DNA from 4 places in the Arthrobacter sp. NPDC058097 genome. Region 1 is predicted to be linked to each of the others. Evidence: riboswitches for the same ligand, from Rfam matches in the RefSeq annotation. Region 1 holds a riboswitch; each other region holds the start of a gene.

Region 1 (3,348 bases):
CCAGCCGGAAGAGGTCCAGCGGTTTCGCCGTCCTGTCGGCAGCGGGAATCGGTTCGATGCCGTGCTTTTCGACTTCGGTCACTGCAGGGGCTTTGGAATCGTTGGTCATGAGATCGCCTTCTGGCTGGCAGGCGCCGGAGAAAGATGCTCGTGGACGGCGAGCACGCTGCCTGTCTTCGTCCTGGTGAAAATGATGGTCTCCCTCTCGTGAAGGGTTTCTTTGGTGCCGGCAACGTCGATCACGGTTTCGACATCGTGGCTGAACACGGCGCTGTCGCCGGCGATCTGAATGTACGCGTTGGAGCTGGCGCATTCTGCAACCCGCCAGCCGTCCTCCACCCAGTTCTGCCACAGGTCGCGGTATTCCCCGCGCGAGGTGAGGCGGTTCGGTTCGGAATGGAAGATGAAGGTCGCATCGGGCGCGAAGCAGTCGAAGTACCCGTCTGTATCGGTGGCCGCGAAGGCGGTCATCAGCTTCTTCGCTGCTGCCTCAATCTCGGCGGTGGTCATGGCGGTGGTGATCAGGTCCACGGGAACTCACTCTCGGCGGTGCTTGCAAATGCTTCAGCCGTGACGTGCTCCAGCTCACATCCGGTCAGGCTGCCAGTAAACCCGACATGGTATCCAGCGGTCAACAATTGTTGCTTGACAGTGACTTTTGTTTCGCGCGCGCCGGCACCCGGCAGCCGGCAGCTACTGAAACGCAACAGCGGCGGGTGCCTATGCACCCGCCGCTGTTGTTTGAACCGCCCCGCCTGTGAGGCGTCTGCGCTCTGTCTATGCGTTGACCCGCACGTAAGTGGAGCCGGTGAGCCAGGAGGCCGGGTGCACGATGGTTTCGTTGACACCGTTCATGCCGCTGCTGATCGCCTGGCCACCGCCGATGTACACGCCGACGTGTCCGCCGCTGATCATCAGGTCCCCGGGCTGCGGGGACGAAACGGGTGTGCCGTACTGGTAGAACTGCGCGGGCGCGAGGTCGCCGACGGACTTGCCGACGGACCGCAGGGCCTGTTCCACCAGGACGGTGCAGTCCTGGGTGGCACCGAGCTGCGCCCGGGCCGAGGCCACAATGGCCGCGCCCACGCCGCTGGCTGCCGGGGTGGTTGCCGGGGTGGTTGCCGCTGCCGGGGTAATTGACGCGGAGGCGTTGTAGATTCCCATGCCGGTGGGCTGGGGGGCCGCCGGGGCCGCCGGGGCTGCCGGAACAGCCGGAGCCGCGGGAACCTCGGGCACTGCGGGTGCTGCCGGCGCTGCAGGTACTGCGGGGGCTGCAGCAGCGCCGGGTCCCGGAATGAGGATCTGGTCGCCGGGGTAAATGACCGAGGCCAGGGTCAGGCCGTTCTCTGCGAGCAACGCATCGAGACTGACGCCGTGGCGTGCCGCGATGGCGCCCAAGGTATCACCGGGCACTACGGTGTGCGATGCTCCGGCCACAGCAGATCCGGCGTCTGCCGGTGCGGCCTGGGCCGGTGCGGCGAGCGCCTGGCCGGCGACTGACTGCACGGCAGCTCCGGCCGGGGCCGTGGCGGACTGGGCGGCGCCGGCCGGAGTCTCTGGCGCGTAAGCACCTGCGTGGGCAGGTGCCCCGGCACCGAAGAGGAGACCGGAAGCGACGGCGGCCGCGGCCGCCGGCTTGGCGACCGAGGCGGCATTGGACTTCAGCGAATACTGCAGGCCCTGCAGGGCGATGGACGTCGTCGGGGTGGCGCGATGGCGCGCGGGCGTGGACTTACGTGACATGGTGATGTGCCTCTCCCATGCCTGCGGGGTTAGCTGTCGGGTTCGGGTGGGAGTCACCCGGTCCTGCCCGCTGCTGGGCGGTGCGTCTGGACTTAACCCCTAGGCCTTGATGCGCAAGGCCGGTACTAACGTGGTTCCCCCGTCCCTGCCAGTTGTCATTGCGAACGGATCCCGGTCAGTGGCAGGGCTCGGCATTCTGCCCGGGAATGCCCTGAGCGGAACCAGGGCACCGGCCGAGGTTATCGCACCTCGGCACCAAAAGTCACATTTCGGTAACGGCTGCCGTCTGGAAGAAGGTTAGAGAAAGCAACACCCTACAGGGCCTTCACCGCACCCAGCACCTTGGTCAGGGATTCCTTGGCATCGCCAAACAGCAGCGTGGTCTGCGGCTCGAACATAAGGTCGTTCTCGATCCCGGCGAACCCTGGCCGCATGGAGCGCTTGAGGAAGACCACCTGGCGCGCGTCCGCCACCTCGAGGATCGGCATCCCGTAGATGGGCGAGCCGGCGGTGGTCTTCGCGGCGGGGTTCACCACGTCGTTCGCGCCCACCACCAGCGCGACGTCGGCGGTGCGGAATTCGGAGTTGATCTCGCCCATTTCCTTGAGTGATTCGTAGGGCACATTGGCCTCGGCGAGGAGCACGTTCATGTGCCCGGGCATGCGGCCCGCCACGGGATGGATGGCGAAGTCCACCCTGATTCCCCGGGTTTCCAATGCCTGCGCCAGCTCGGCAGCGGTGTGCTGTCCCTGCGCCACGGCCAGCCCGTAGCCGGGAACGATGATCACGCGCTGCGCGTAGCCGAGCAGCACCGCCACGTCCTCCGGGCTGGACGAGCGGACCGGACGGTCGCTGACGGCGGTGGATCCCGCCGTCGAACCTCCCCGGAACGCGCCGAACAGGATGCCGGCCACACTGCGGCCCATGGCCGCGGCCATCGCGCGGGTGAGGATGGTGCCCGACGCGCCCACCAGCGTCCCGGCCACCACCAGGAGCACGTTCCCCAGCACCAGTCCGGACGCGGCAACTGCGAGGCCGGTGAACGCGTTGAGGAGGGAGATGACGATCGGCACGTCGGCGCCGCCCACCGGCAACACGAGCAGCACGCCGGCCACCAGGCCCAGCAGCAGGAGCAGCAGCGCCAGCACGAGCGACCCGCCCAGCACGACGGCGGCCGCGGCACCGACGGCGGCGAGCAGCACCGCCCCCATGAGCACCGGCAGCCCGGGGAACACCACGGGGCGGGTGGTCATGAGCTCCTGCAGCTTCGCGAACGTCACGGCTGAGCCGGCGAAGGAGACTGCCCCGACCAGCAGGGTGAAGACGACGGCGACGCGCACCCAGGCGTCCTCCGCATGCGGCAGTTCCAGCAGCGCAACGAGTGCGGCCGCGCCGCCGCCCACCCCGTTGAACAGGGCAACGAGCTGCGGCATCTGGGTCATCTTGACGCGTCTGGCCACGGGGGCGGCCACACCGGAGCCCACGGCGATGGCGCCGAGGATCAGGGGGACGTTGTCCAGCCGGGTTGAGAAAAAGACGGTGACGACGGCGATCAGCGCACCAAACGCGCCGATGAGGTTGCCGCGGCGGGCGGTGCGCGGCGAG
Region 2 (3,348 bases), on a different contig from region 1:
CCGCAGCACCCGCTCGCCCTACAGCGCCTGGTGGTGCGCCGCCCTGCTGCTGTTCCTCTCCGGCTCGGCATCCTTCCTGCTCAACGGCACGCCGCAACAGGTCTGGGCCAACCCGCTGGGCAACTTCCTGCTCGTGTCCGGCGCGGCAAGTGTCTGGGCGGGGGCTCGTTCCCTCCGGAACCTGAAGTACAACCTGTGGCTGTCCGTGGCGCTGCCCGTCACCGCCGGCGCCGCAGCCGGTGTCGACAGCCCGGGATCCAACACGTGGGCCGGCGGTGCAGTTTTCCTGGCGTCCATGGCCGTGCTTATCGGGCTGGCTTCGCACGAATTGTGGCGGCTTGAACCCGGCTACTCCCGGGTGCGGATCCCCATGGCCATCGCGGCCGGGGGGGTGGCCTTCTTCTACTCGTGCCGCCTGGTGGTGTTCCTGATCCAGGGGCCAAACGGTGCCGTTTTCACAACCTACTTCGGGTCCGCGGTGACCACCATGGTCACCATGGTGCTGCTGGTGGTGGTTTCCTTCAGCATGGCGGGGCTGAGCACCGAGCAGCAGACCCGGGCGCTGCGGACGGTCGCCACCCAGGACGGGCTCACGGGCCTGCTTAACCGCGGCGCCTTCCTGGAGGCGGCGGCCGGAGAGCTGGAACGCAGCAGGACCGCCAACAGCGGCGGCTCGCTGATCCTCGCCGACCTGGACCACTTCAAGTCGGTCAATGACACTTTCGGCCACGCGGCCGGAGACCTGGCGCTGCAGGCGTTTGCCGAGGCGTGCAGCGCATCGGTCCGGTCCACGGATGTCGCGGGGCGCTACGGAGGCGAGGAGTTCATCCTCCTGCTTCCCGGGGCCGGCCCCAAGAGCGCCGAAATTATCGCGGGTGAAATCAGCAGGAGGCTGGCGGAGCAGCACATTCCGGAGCTGTTGCGGATGCCGACCGTCAGCTACGGCATTTCCACCTACAATGCGGGGACGGCCGACCTCGACGAGGTGATCGCGGCCGCTGACGTTGCCTTGTATGAAGCCAAATCGCAGGGGCGGAACCGCACAGTGAGGGGCTGAAATGGAGCCGGCGCCCGCTTAGAGCAGGCGCCCTGTCCTTAAACGCAGGCACCGGATCCGGAATGCATGGGGGACAATCCGGACCCGGTGATCCTGACTCGCAGCCGGAGACTACGGTCTTTCATCAGGCATAGCCAGTGTGTTCCGCCATCCTTGTAGAAAGGTGGGAGCACCTTGGGGGGTGGCCGTGTTCCGCCGCCCCCAAGGCAGCGGAACACGGCGGTTTTTCAGTTCTTCCAGCCGCGCGTCTGCTAGGCCGCGCGCACGAACGTGACGGGGCCCGTGGCGGTGAGCCAGGACAGCGGGTGGGCCATGGTGGCGTTGATGCCGTTCATGCCGCCGCTGATGACCTTGCCGCCGCCGGCGTAGATGGCTACGTGGCCGGACTGGACCACCATGTCGCCGGGCTGCGGGGTGGAGACCACCTTGCCGTGGGCCAGGAACTGCATCGGCGCGAGGTCACCCACACGGATGCCGGCGGCGCCGAGGGCCTTCTCCACCATGGCGGTGCAGTCCTGCGTGATGCCGATCTGGGAGTAGGCCGAGGCCAGCATGGCCGCGTTGACGCCTGCGGCAGCCTTGACGGCAGCCTTGACGGGTGCCTTCGGGGCGGGGGCCGCGGCCTTGACGGTGATCTTCGGTGCGGGCGCGGCCGGCGCGGGAGCCACAGCCTTAACGGCGACCTTCGGTGCGGGAGCGGCAGCGACGGGGGCCGCGGCCTTCTCGACTGCCGGCTTTGCTGCCGGCGTTGCAGCGGCGGGTACTGCCACCGCTGGAGCGGGTGCGGACTGAACCGCGGGGCGCTCAAAGTTGATCTTGACGCTGGAGGCGGCGTTCAGGGGAGCCTGGACCTGGCCGGCCGTCGCGAAGACGCCGGAGGGAGCTTGGGCCTGCTGGGCCGGAGTGTTGGCGGCGTTGGCCGCGACGGTGCCGGTGAAAGCCAGGCCGGATGCTGCAAGGATGGCCGCAGCACGGCGGCCAGAAATAAAGCGGAACGACATGAAGAAGCCTCTCCCGATGCCTGCGAGGTGAGCTGTCGGATTCGGATGGGAGGCACCCGGCCGCGGTCCTGAGCGTGGTCAGGAGCTGTGCGGCTTCACCCCAAGGCCTGCTTCAAGCAGGCCGAAAAGTGGTTTCCCCGTCTCTGCCGGACATGGGTCTACGGTTGGTTCCTCGGGCTGCGGCAGAGTTAGGCAATCAGCGCGGGAGTGCCTCATCGGTGAAAAAGGCACGTTTTCCACCGTACGGGAGGCTTCGTCCAATGTCACATTCAGGTAACGGGACCGTGTCGTTCACGACATGTTCGCCCGCGTCATGTATGGGTTCGGGGTTTGATTTGTGTGGTGAACCTCACTCTGCGGCGTTGAGTTTGCCGGCGAGCCGTTCCCGCATCTGGATGCTGGCGGAGTTAAGGCCGACCAGTTCCACCTCGCGGCCGTGCCTGCGGTATTTCTCCGTGACAGAGTCCAGCGCGGCGATGGTGGAGGCATCCCACAGGTGGGAGGCGTGCAGGTCGATTACCACGCTGTCGATGTCCGGCTCGGAGTCGCGGGCGTAGTCGAACTGCGTGTACAGGTCGTTTGAGGAGGCGAAGAACAGCTCGCCGTCCACCGTGTAGGTGGCCACCGTCCGGCCGTTGAGCTCCACTTCCGTCCGCTCCACGGTGGCGAAATGGGCCACTCGGCGGGCGAACATCGCCATCGCTGCCAGCACCCCGACGCCGACGCCGATCGCCAGGTTGTGCGTGAGCACCACGGTGCCCACCGTGATCAGCATGACGGCGGTCTCCGACTTGGGCATCCGCTTCAACGTTGCCGGTGCAACGGAATGCCAGTCGAAGGTGATGGCCGAGACGAAGATCATCACCGCCACCAGCGCCGCCATGGGGATGAGGCCCACGATGTCGCCCAGGGTGACCACCAGCACCAGCAGGAAGGCGCCCGCGAGGAACGTGGATACCCGGCTCCGGGCGCCGGAGCCCTTGACGTTGATCATGGTCTGCCCGATCACGGCGCAGCCGCCCATGCCGCCCAGGAACCCGGTGACTATGTTGGCCACGCCCTGGCCCCAGGATTCGCGGGTCTTGTTGGAGCGGGTATCGGTGATGTCGTCCACGAGCTTGGCCGTCATCAGTGATTCCAGCAGCCCCACGAGCGCCATGGACAGCGAGAACGGGGCGATGGTCTGGAAGGTTTCCCACGTCAGGGGCACATTCGGGATGAACAGCGTGGGGAGGCTTGCCGGCAGCTGACCCTTGTCCTGGACGGTGGGGACATCGATCCCGGACACGA
Region 3 (3,348 bases), on a different contig from region 1:
TCTGGTAGTAGGCGAGGTCGCCCGGCTGAGCTTCAGCAGCGCTCACGGTGCGGCCGAGGGACAGGTAGCCTGCCGGCCAGCCGTGGTAGTGGATGCCCACGGCGGCGAGTGCGTTGGTGGCCAGCGCGGTGCAGTCCTGGGAGACGCCCAGCTGCGCGTAGGCAGCAGCGGCGATGGCAGCACCCTTGCCGCTGGCGGCAGTGGTCTTCGGCGCTGCCGGGGCAGCGGTCTGGACGGCGGCGGTAGCCTGGACAGCCGGCGCGGCTTCAGCAACCGGAGCAGCCTCTTCGGCGGGAGCGGCTTCCTGGACCTTGACAACAGGCTTCGGGGCCTCGACGACGGGAGCCGGGGTGGTGGAGACAGCAGGCTTCTCATAGGAGATGGCGATGCTGGAAGCGGCCGAGATGGTGGCCGGCGCCGCAGCGGACTGGACTTCCAGCGTGGAAGCCGGAGCGGATTCGCGCTGAACGTTGGTCTCAGCAGCGTTGGCGGCGATGCCGCTGGTCAGGACAAGACCGGAAGCAGCAGCGATAACTGCGGCCTGGCGGCCCATGCCACCGGCGTTGTCGCCGACGGCCTTGGCAATGACAGCCAGCGAGCTGGTCTTGGTGACCTCGGCGCGGTGCCGTGCAATGGTCGCACGTGTAGTCATTAAAATTTCTCTCTTTCGTGTTCCACGGACCGCGGTAGCAGGACGTGGGTTATCGACGCGCCGGCATCTTGGGGGTAAGCCGGCCCGCCTCGAATCGGATTCTTAGCGAAGGGTGTAAAAAGCGGACGTGCCCGTAGCGGACACCGCGTGCAGGAGAGTGCCCTGCGAAGGGTTCAGCGCGCTGATCATCATGCCGTTGCCGACGTAGATGCCCACGTGGGCGCCGCCGTTCTGCATGACCAGGTCACCGGGAGCAGGCGTGGAGGTGGGCTTCATGGCGTTCCACGCGTTGACGCGGGGAATGCTGATGCCTGCCTGTGCGTAAACCCACTGGGTGAAGCCGGAGCAGTCCCAGCCACTGGGGGTGGTGCCGCCCCAGACGTAGGGGCTGCCGATGCCGGTGTACGCGATTGCTGCCAGTCCGGAAGCTGCGGCGGAGGCCGCACCATCGGTGGACTTGGCGGTGACGGCCTGGGCCGCACCGGCGCTCTCGTCGCTGGCCTGGCCTGCGGTGGCCGTCTGGCTCTCATCGTTCGACTGCGGAGCGATGGTTTCGGCGACCGGGGCTGCCACTGTTGTGACGGCAGGACGCTCGAAGGAGACAGTGGCGGTGGGTGCGGCGGTCACAGCAAGCTGCGCGGCCTGTGATCCGGTCTCCGAGGAGGCGGAAACACCAATGTTGGCGTCGGCCGCGTTGGCAGGCATGCCAACGCTCAGGATGAGTCCTGAAGCAGCTGCGATAACAGCTGCCTGGCGACCTACTGTGCCGGCATTGGCGCTAACCGCCTTGGACACGGAGTCCAACGGGTTCATACGAACCGTTTGCGCGCGGTGGCGCGCGGCATTGTGGCGTGAAGACACGAAGGTAGCCTCTCCCAATGCCTGCGAGGTGAGCTGTCGGATTCGGATGGGAGTCACCCGGCCGCTCCGCTTCCTGGGAAGCTTTGCGACTTAACCCCAAGGTCTTCTTGCGAAGACCAAAATTGGTTCCCCCGCCCCTGCCAGACGATGTAATGCGAACGGACCTTGAGCGGTGGCAGAGTTAGGCAATCCACTCAAGAGCGTCAACTTCGGAAAAGTTGACGCGGTTTAGACGGTACAGCAGTTCGGAGCCAATGTCACATTCAGGTCACGGCGTGTCACAGGAATGAGAGTGCTCACTCGACTTGGCTCAGAGCCAGCCGGTGGGATCAACGACGTCCCCGTTGACCATCACCTCGAAGTGGAGGTGGCAGCCGGTGGAGGCGCCTGTGGTCCCGCTGAGGGCGATAACTTCGCCCCGGGTGACCTTCTGGCCAACCTGGACGCTGGAGGACGACAGGTGGTTGTACGTGGTCTCCAGGCCATTGCCGTGATCGATCACCACGCGGTTGCCTCCGCCGTACGGGTGCCAGCCCGAGAAGGTGACCTTGCCGCTGGCCGCGGCAAGCACCTCGGTGCCGCACTGTGCAGCGAAGTCCTGGCCGCGGTGGAACTCGCCGGCGCCGCCGGTGATCGGGCTGACCCGGTAACCGAACGGCGAGGACTTGACCAGCGTGGTCAGCGGCCCGCCCAGGGTGCCCGCCGAGGCCGCACGGCTGATGCTGCCGGCCGACTGGGCACTCAGGAGCTGCTTTAGCTTTCCGTCCGGGTCACCGGTGGTGGAGACGGACGTGCGGCTGAAGTCGATCTTTGCTGCCGCCTCCGCCGAAACCTTCGGCTGGGCCGGTGAGGCAGCGGAAGCAGACGCCGCTCCCTGCTGCTCGCCGGCAGCGAGGACAGGACTGGTGGCGGGGACAGTAACAGTCAGCAGGAGGCCGGTAGCCGCAAGGGCAACGCCGGCTTTCTGCCCGACGCCACTGGCCGAGGCGAAATCCGTAACCTGCCGGAACGGACCCCTCCGGCGGCGGCGCGCTTCGCGCTGGGCGTCCCGGGGACGGTCCGCGGCGGCGGCCTCCGCAAGGCGCGGCTCCGGAGCGGGACCAGTCGCGCGGCGGCGGCCCCGGGCATTCTGCATGGACAAGTACTGTTTCCTCTCTGGATAGCCTGCGAAGTTAGCTGTCGGATTCGGGTCAGAGAGTTCAGACCCGGTCCGCCATAACAAGCCGTTCCGGCACAGGGGTATCCCGGGAGGATTCCTTAGGCGGAAAAGACTTGCTGCTGCGGACTTCACCCCAAGGCTGTTCGAAACAGCCGGTTGTGGTTCCCCCGCCCCTGCCAGTGGGTGACTCGTGCTGCTGATCTGCTGGCAGGGTTCGGCTCCAGATCAGGTAACGCTTTTGTATCGGCGTTGCCGTTTAACTATAGGCGATTAAAGAGCACGGTAATAATTCCGTTATATTCATTGTGCAAAAGTGGTAGGTCATCCTGCCTGCAGATGTCAGACAGGCTGTGGCTTCCGCCCCGCTTCGCCACTCAGTCGCCTACCGCCCGCGTCAAGGGACCCCCGGCAAGGGACAGCAGGGAGGCGCCCCAGGGGAACTAGTCCAGGCTCACGAAGACGTGCGCAGCAACTTCCGGCGGCAGCTCAAGGGCGCCCTCGAACCCGGGTACGCGGACAGAGATGTACTCCCCCACGCGTTCGAGCGAGACGGCGGCGCCGGGCCGGATCCCGCCTTCATCCAGCTGGAGCAGCAGCTCCGGCTCCACCTGGATGGGTTCTGCCAGGCGGCTGACGGTGACCTTGGATTCGGGGCCGTAGCCGGTCATGGCGTCGA
Region 4 (3,348 bases), on a different contig from region 1:
AGTCGGGGGAAGTCAGCGCCGGGTTCCTCGCTTCCGACGCCACCCGCAAAACACTCTCGGCCGCAGACAACCAGACCCTTCTGGAGCTCCGCCGCGACGGCATCCCCGTCGACCGCACCCTGTCCACCGGGGCCTACCGTCTTGTTGCCGCCCAGACACCCTACGGCGACGTCATGGTCACCGGGCTTCCCCTGGCAGACAAGCAGAGCACCCTGACGTCACTGGTCTGGACCATCACCATCGTCTCGCTGGGCGGACTCGTGCTGATCGGCCTGGCCGGGACGGTGCTCATCCGCCGCACCATGAAGCCGCTGGAGCAGCTCTCCGAGGTGGCCACGCAGGTGTCGCGCCTGCCGCTGGACGCCGGTGAGGTGGCACTCGCCGTCCGCGTCCCGCCGTCGAACGCCCACCCCGGAACCGAAGTGGGCAGCGTCGGGCACGCCCTGAACCAGATGCTGGACAACGTCTCCAACGCGCTGGAGGCCCGTCAGGAAAGCGAAATGAAGGTGCGGCAGTTCGTGGCGGACGCCTCACACGAGCTCCGGACACCGCTCACGGCCATCCGCGGCTACACCGAGCTGATGCGCATGACCGAAAAGTTCACCCCGGACGGCCAGCGCTCGCTGGCCCGCGTGCAGAGCCAGTCGGAGCGCATGACCGCCCTGGTGGAGGACCTCCTGCTGCTTGCCCGGCTCGATGAGGGCCAGCCGCTCAAGCTAAGCGACGTTGACCTCACGCAGCTGGTGATCGAGACCGTCAGCGACGAAAAAGTCATGGCACCGGACCGGGCGTGGCACCTCGACCTTCCCGAGGAACCGGTGTCCCTCCGGGGCGATGCCTCCCAGCTGCACCAGGTCCTCGTGAACCTGCTCTCCAATGCCCGCAAGCACACCCCGCCGGGCACCACGGTGACCACCGGCGTGATGCGCTCGGCCGACGGCAGCGCTGTGATTACTGTCACGGACGACGGCGCCGGCATCCCTCCCGAATTCGTGGACAAGGTCTTCGCGCGCTTCGCCCGCGCAGACGCCTCACGTGCGACGCCGGCGCAGTCGCCCCTGGCGCCGGCGGCCGCGGCAGCGAAAGCCTCTGCGGCCGGTGGCGCAATGGCCCTCCGTACCGCGGATTCGCGGGGAGAATCAGGGGCTTCGCACGGAGAACCGGGCACCGCCTCGGCGGAGGGAACCAGCGGCCTGGGCCTGTCCATCGTGCAGTCCATCGTGCAAGCGCACGGCGGCACGGTGGAGGTCACCTCCCGGCCCGGCCGGACGGAATTTGCCGTCCGCCTGCCCGCGCAAGGCACCGCGCCGTCGTCGTGATTCCCGTTACCTAAATGTGACTTAATCAAAAGCCTCCTGTACCGTCGATATGGTGCGGCCGCCACTAGAGCCGCATGTCCGGATTGACGCCCAGCTCTGCCGCTTCCCGGATTCCGCTAGATCAGGCAGAGGCGGGGGAACCAGAGTCCCGGGCTTTCCGCATCAGCCCTTGGGGTGAAGCCGACACGTGAATTTTCCGTGCGGCCGGATGACCTCATCCGAACCCGACAGCTAACTCCGCAGGTGTTGAGAGGCAATCCACCATGTCTGAATTTATGACTCAGGCGCGCCCTGAACGCGCCTCGCACAAGCCTGGCAGCACGATTTCACGCCACCGCGCAGAGCCGGCCCAGCCCAAGACTGCACTTGGCCGCTTCGCTGCAGGCCTTCCGTCCTTCGGCCGCCGGGCAGCCGTCCTGACCACCGCCGCCGCCGTGCTCGTTGGCGTCGGCGCCGCAGGCCACGCGGCCGACCAGGCTGCGCCTACGGCGGCCCAGACGACCGCAGCCACCGCCGACGCCGGGCAGACGCTGAGCTTTGACAAGACGCTGATCTCCGCCCTGCCGGCCCCGTCCGCAGCGTCCGTCGCTCCGCAGTCCGCCACCAAGCCCACCGCCAAGGCTGCGGCCCCCAAGGCTGCGGCCCCCAAGGCCACCAAGGCTGCTGCCCCGAAGGCGGTCACCAAAGCTGCACCGAAGGCCGCTCCGGTTGCCAAGGCCGCCCCCGCGCCCGCCGTCAAGGTGGCCGCCAAGGTTGCCCCCGCGAAGGCTGCTGCGCCTGTTGCCCTGAACGATCCCGCCGGTGCCCAGGCCTACGCGGCCAGCAAGCTGGGTTCCTTCGGCTGGTCCGCAGACCAGATGCAGTGCCTGAAGCGGCTCTGGACCAAGGAATCGGAATGGCGCACGACGGCCACCAACGCGAGCAGCGGCGCCTACGGCATCGTCCAGTCACTGCCCGCCGAGAAGATGGCGACCGCCGGAGCGGACTACCGCACCAACTACCGCACCCAGATCAACTGGGGCCTGGACTACATCAAGGAGCGCTACGGCTCCCCGTGCGGCGCCCTGGACTGGCACCTCGCCCACAACTGGTACTGACCGGTTGCCGCGGCCGGACCGGCTGACGGCGAGCATTTCTGCACCGCTTTAGGGTGCCCGGCCTAAGCGCCAAGGGCCCCGGATCCGCCAGGATCCGGGGCCCTTTTGCTGTCCACACGCTTCCCGCGGCGGGCAAAGTGGTGCAGAAATGCGGCAATCACCTGCAGAAACACTTCCACAGCCCCCACACAGCTAGGCCCTAAAACCCTCATAACAGCGGCCGCCACTGTTGATGCATGACCATCACTGACCAGGCCTCCGGACCCCAGCCGCACCCACCGCTGCACACCCAGCCACACCCGCTCCATGGCGCCGTCGCGGCCGGACACGCCCCGGTGCAGACCCTCATCAGGCAGACGCGGCGGTCGCCCATCGACACCTCCACCGCGGCACCGGTGCTGGACGTGACCATCCCGGTCTACAACGAGGAGCGCGACCTGGAGGAGTGCCTGCGCCGGCTCCACGCCTACCTGCGCGGCACGTTCCCGCACCCGTTCCGCATCACCGTTGCGGACAACGCGAGCACCGACGGCACGCTCAACGCCGCCGAACGCGTGGCCCGGGAACTCCGCGAGGTCACCGTGGTGCACCTCGAGGAGAAGGGCCGCGGCAACGCCCTGCGGAAAGTCTGGCTGGCTTCACCGTCGCCGGTCCTGGCCTACATGGACGTGGACCTCTCCACCGACCTGGCCGCACTGGGTCCGCTCCTGGCCCCGCTGATCTCCGGCCACTCCGACCTGGCCATCGGCACGCGGCTGACCCGCAGCTCCCGGGTGGTCCGCGGGCCGAAGCGCGAATTCATCTCCCGCAGCTACAACTTCATGCTGCAGTCCCTGATGGGCGCCCACTTCAGCGATGCGCAGTGCGGTTTCAAGGCCATCCGCGCCGACATCGCCCGGCGGATCCTGCCGCACACCGTGGACACCGCCTGG

What was found. A riboswitch is a leader RNA that binds a small molecule or an ion and turns the genes downstream of it on or off. The one in region 1 is predicted to bind cyclic di-AMP.
Region 2: another riboswitch for cyclic di-AMP. It lies ahead of ACFVTE_RS03670 (NlpC/P60 family protein); the one in region 1 lies ahead of ACFVTE_RS17740 (LysM peptidoglycan-binding domain-containing protein).
Region 3: another riboswitch for cyclic di-AMP. It lies ahead of ACFVTE_RS15770 (C40 family peptidase); the one in region 1 lies ahead of ACFVTE_RS17740 (LysM peptidoglycan-binding domain-containing protein).
Region 4: another riboswitch for cyclic di-AMP. It lies ahead of ACFVTE_RS00300 (hypothetical protein); the one in region 1 lies ahead of ACFVTE_RS17740 (LysM peptidoglycan-binding domain-containing protein).

The regions. Positions count from the first base shown of each region.
Region 1 covers NZ_JBHVSZ010000010.1:137,913-141,260, reverse strand. Annotated here, with positions in the region: gene ACFVTE_RS17750 (purine-cytosine permease family protein) at 1-109, opposite strand, end outside; gene ACFVTE_RS17745 (YybH family protein) at 106-531, opposite strand; gene ACFVTE_RS17740 (LysM peptidoglycan-binding domain-containing protein) at 778-1,743, opposite strand; cyclic di-AMP (ydaO/yuaA leader) riboswitch at 1,747-1,947, opposite strand; gene ACFVTE_RS17735 (NAD(P)(+) transhydrogenase (Re/Si-specific) subunit beta) at 2,058-3,348, opposite strand, start outside.
Region 2 covers NZ_JBHVSZ010000001.1:775,923-779,270, reverse strand. Annotated here, with positions in the region: gene ACFVTE_RS03675 (GGDEF domain-containing protein) at 1-1,057, shown strand, start outside; gene ACFVTE_RS03670 (NlpC/P60 family protein) at 1,309-2,058, opposite strand; cyclic di-AMP (ydaO/yuaA leader) riboswitch at 2,062-2,263, opposite strand; gene ACFVTE_RS03665 (SulP family inorganic anion transporter) at 2,408-3,348, opposite strand, start outside.
Region 3 covers NZ_JBHVSZ010000008.1:279,560-282,907, forward strand. Annotated here, with positions in the region: gene ACFVTE_RS15765 (NlpC/P60 family protein) at 1-652, opposite strand, end outside; gene ACFVTE_RS15770 (C40 family peptidase) at 755-1,465, opposite strand; cyclic di-AMP (ydaO/yuaA leader) riboswitch at 1,518-1,711, opposite strand; gene ACFVTE_RS15775 (M23 family metallopeptidase) at 1,824-2,648, opposite strand; cyclic di-AMP (ydaO/yuaA leader) riboswitch at 2,660-2,902, opposite strand; gene ACFVTE_RS15780 (metal-dependent transcriptional regulator) at 3,113-3,348, opposite strand, start outside.
Region 4 covers NZ_JBHVSZ010000001.1:57,655-61,002, forward strand. Annotated here, with positions in the region: gene ACFVTE_RS00295 (ATP-binding protein) at 1-1,319, shown strand, start outside; cyclic di-AMP (ydaO/yuaA leader) riboswitch at 1,414-1,577, shown strand; gene ACFVTE_RS00300 (hypothetical protein) at 1,583-2,416, shown strand; gene ACFVTE_RS00305 (glycosyltransferase) at 2,653-3,348, shown strand, end outside.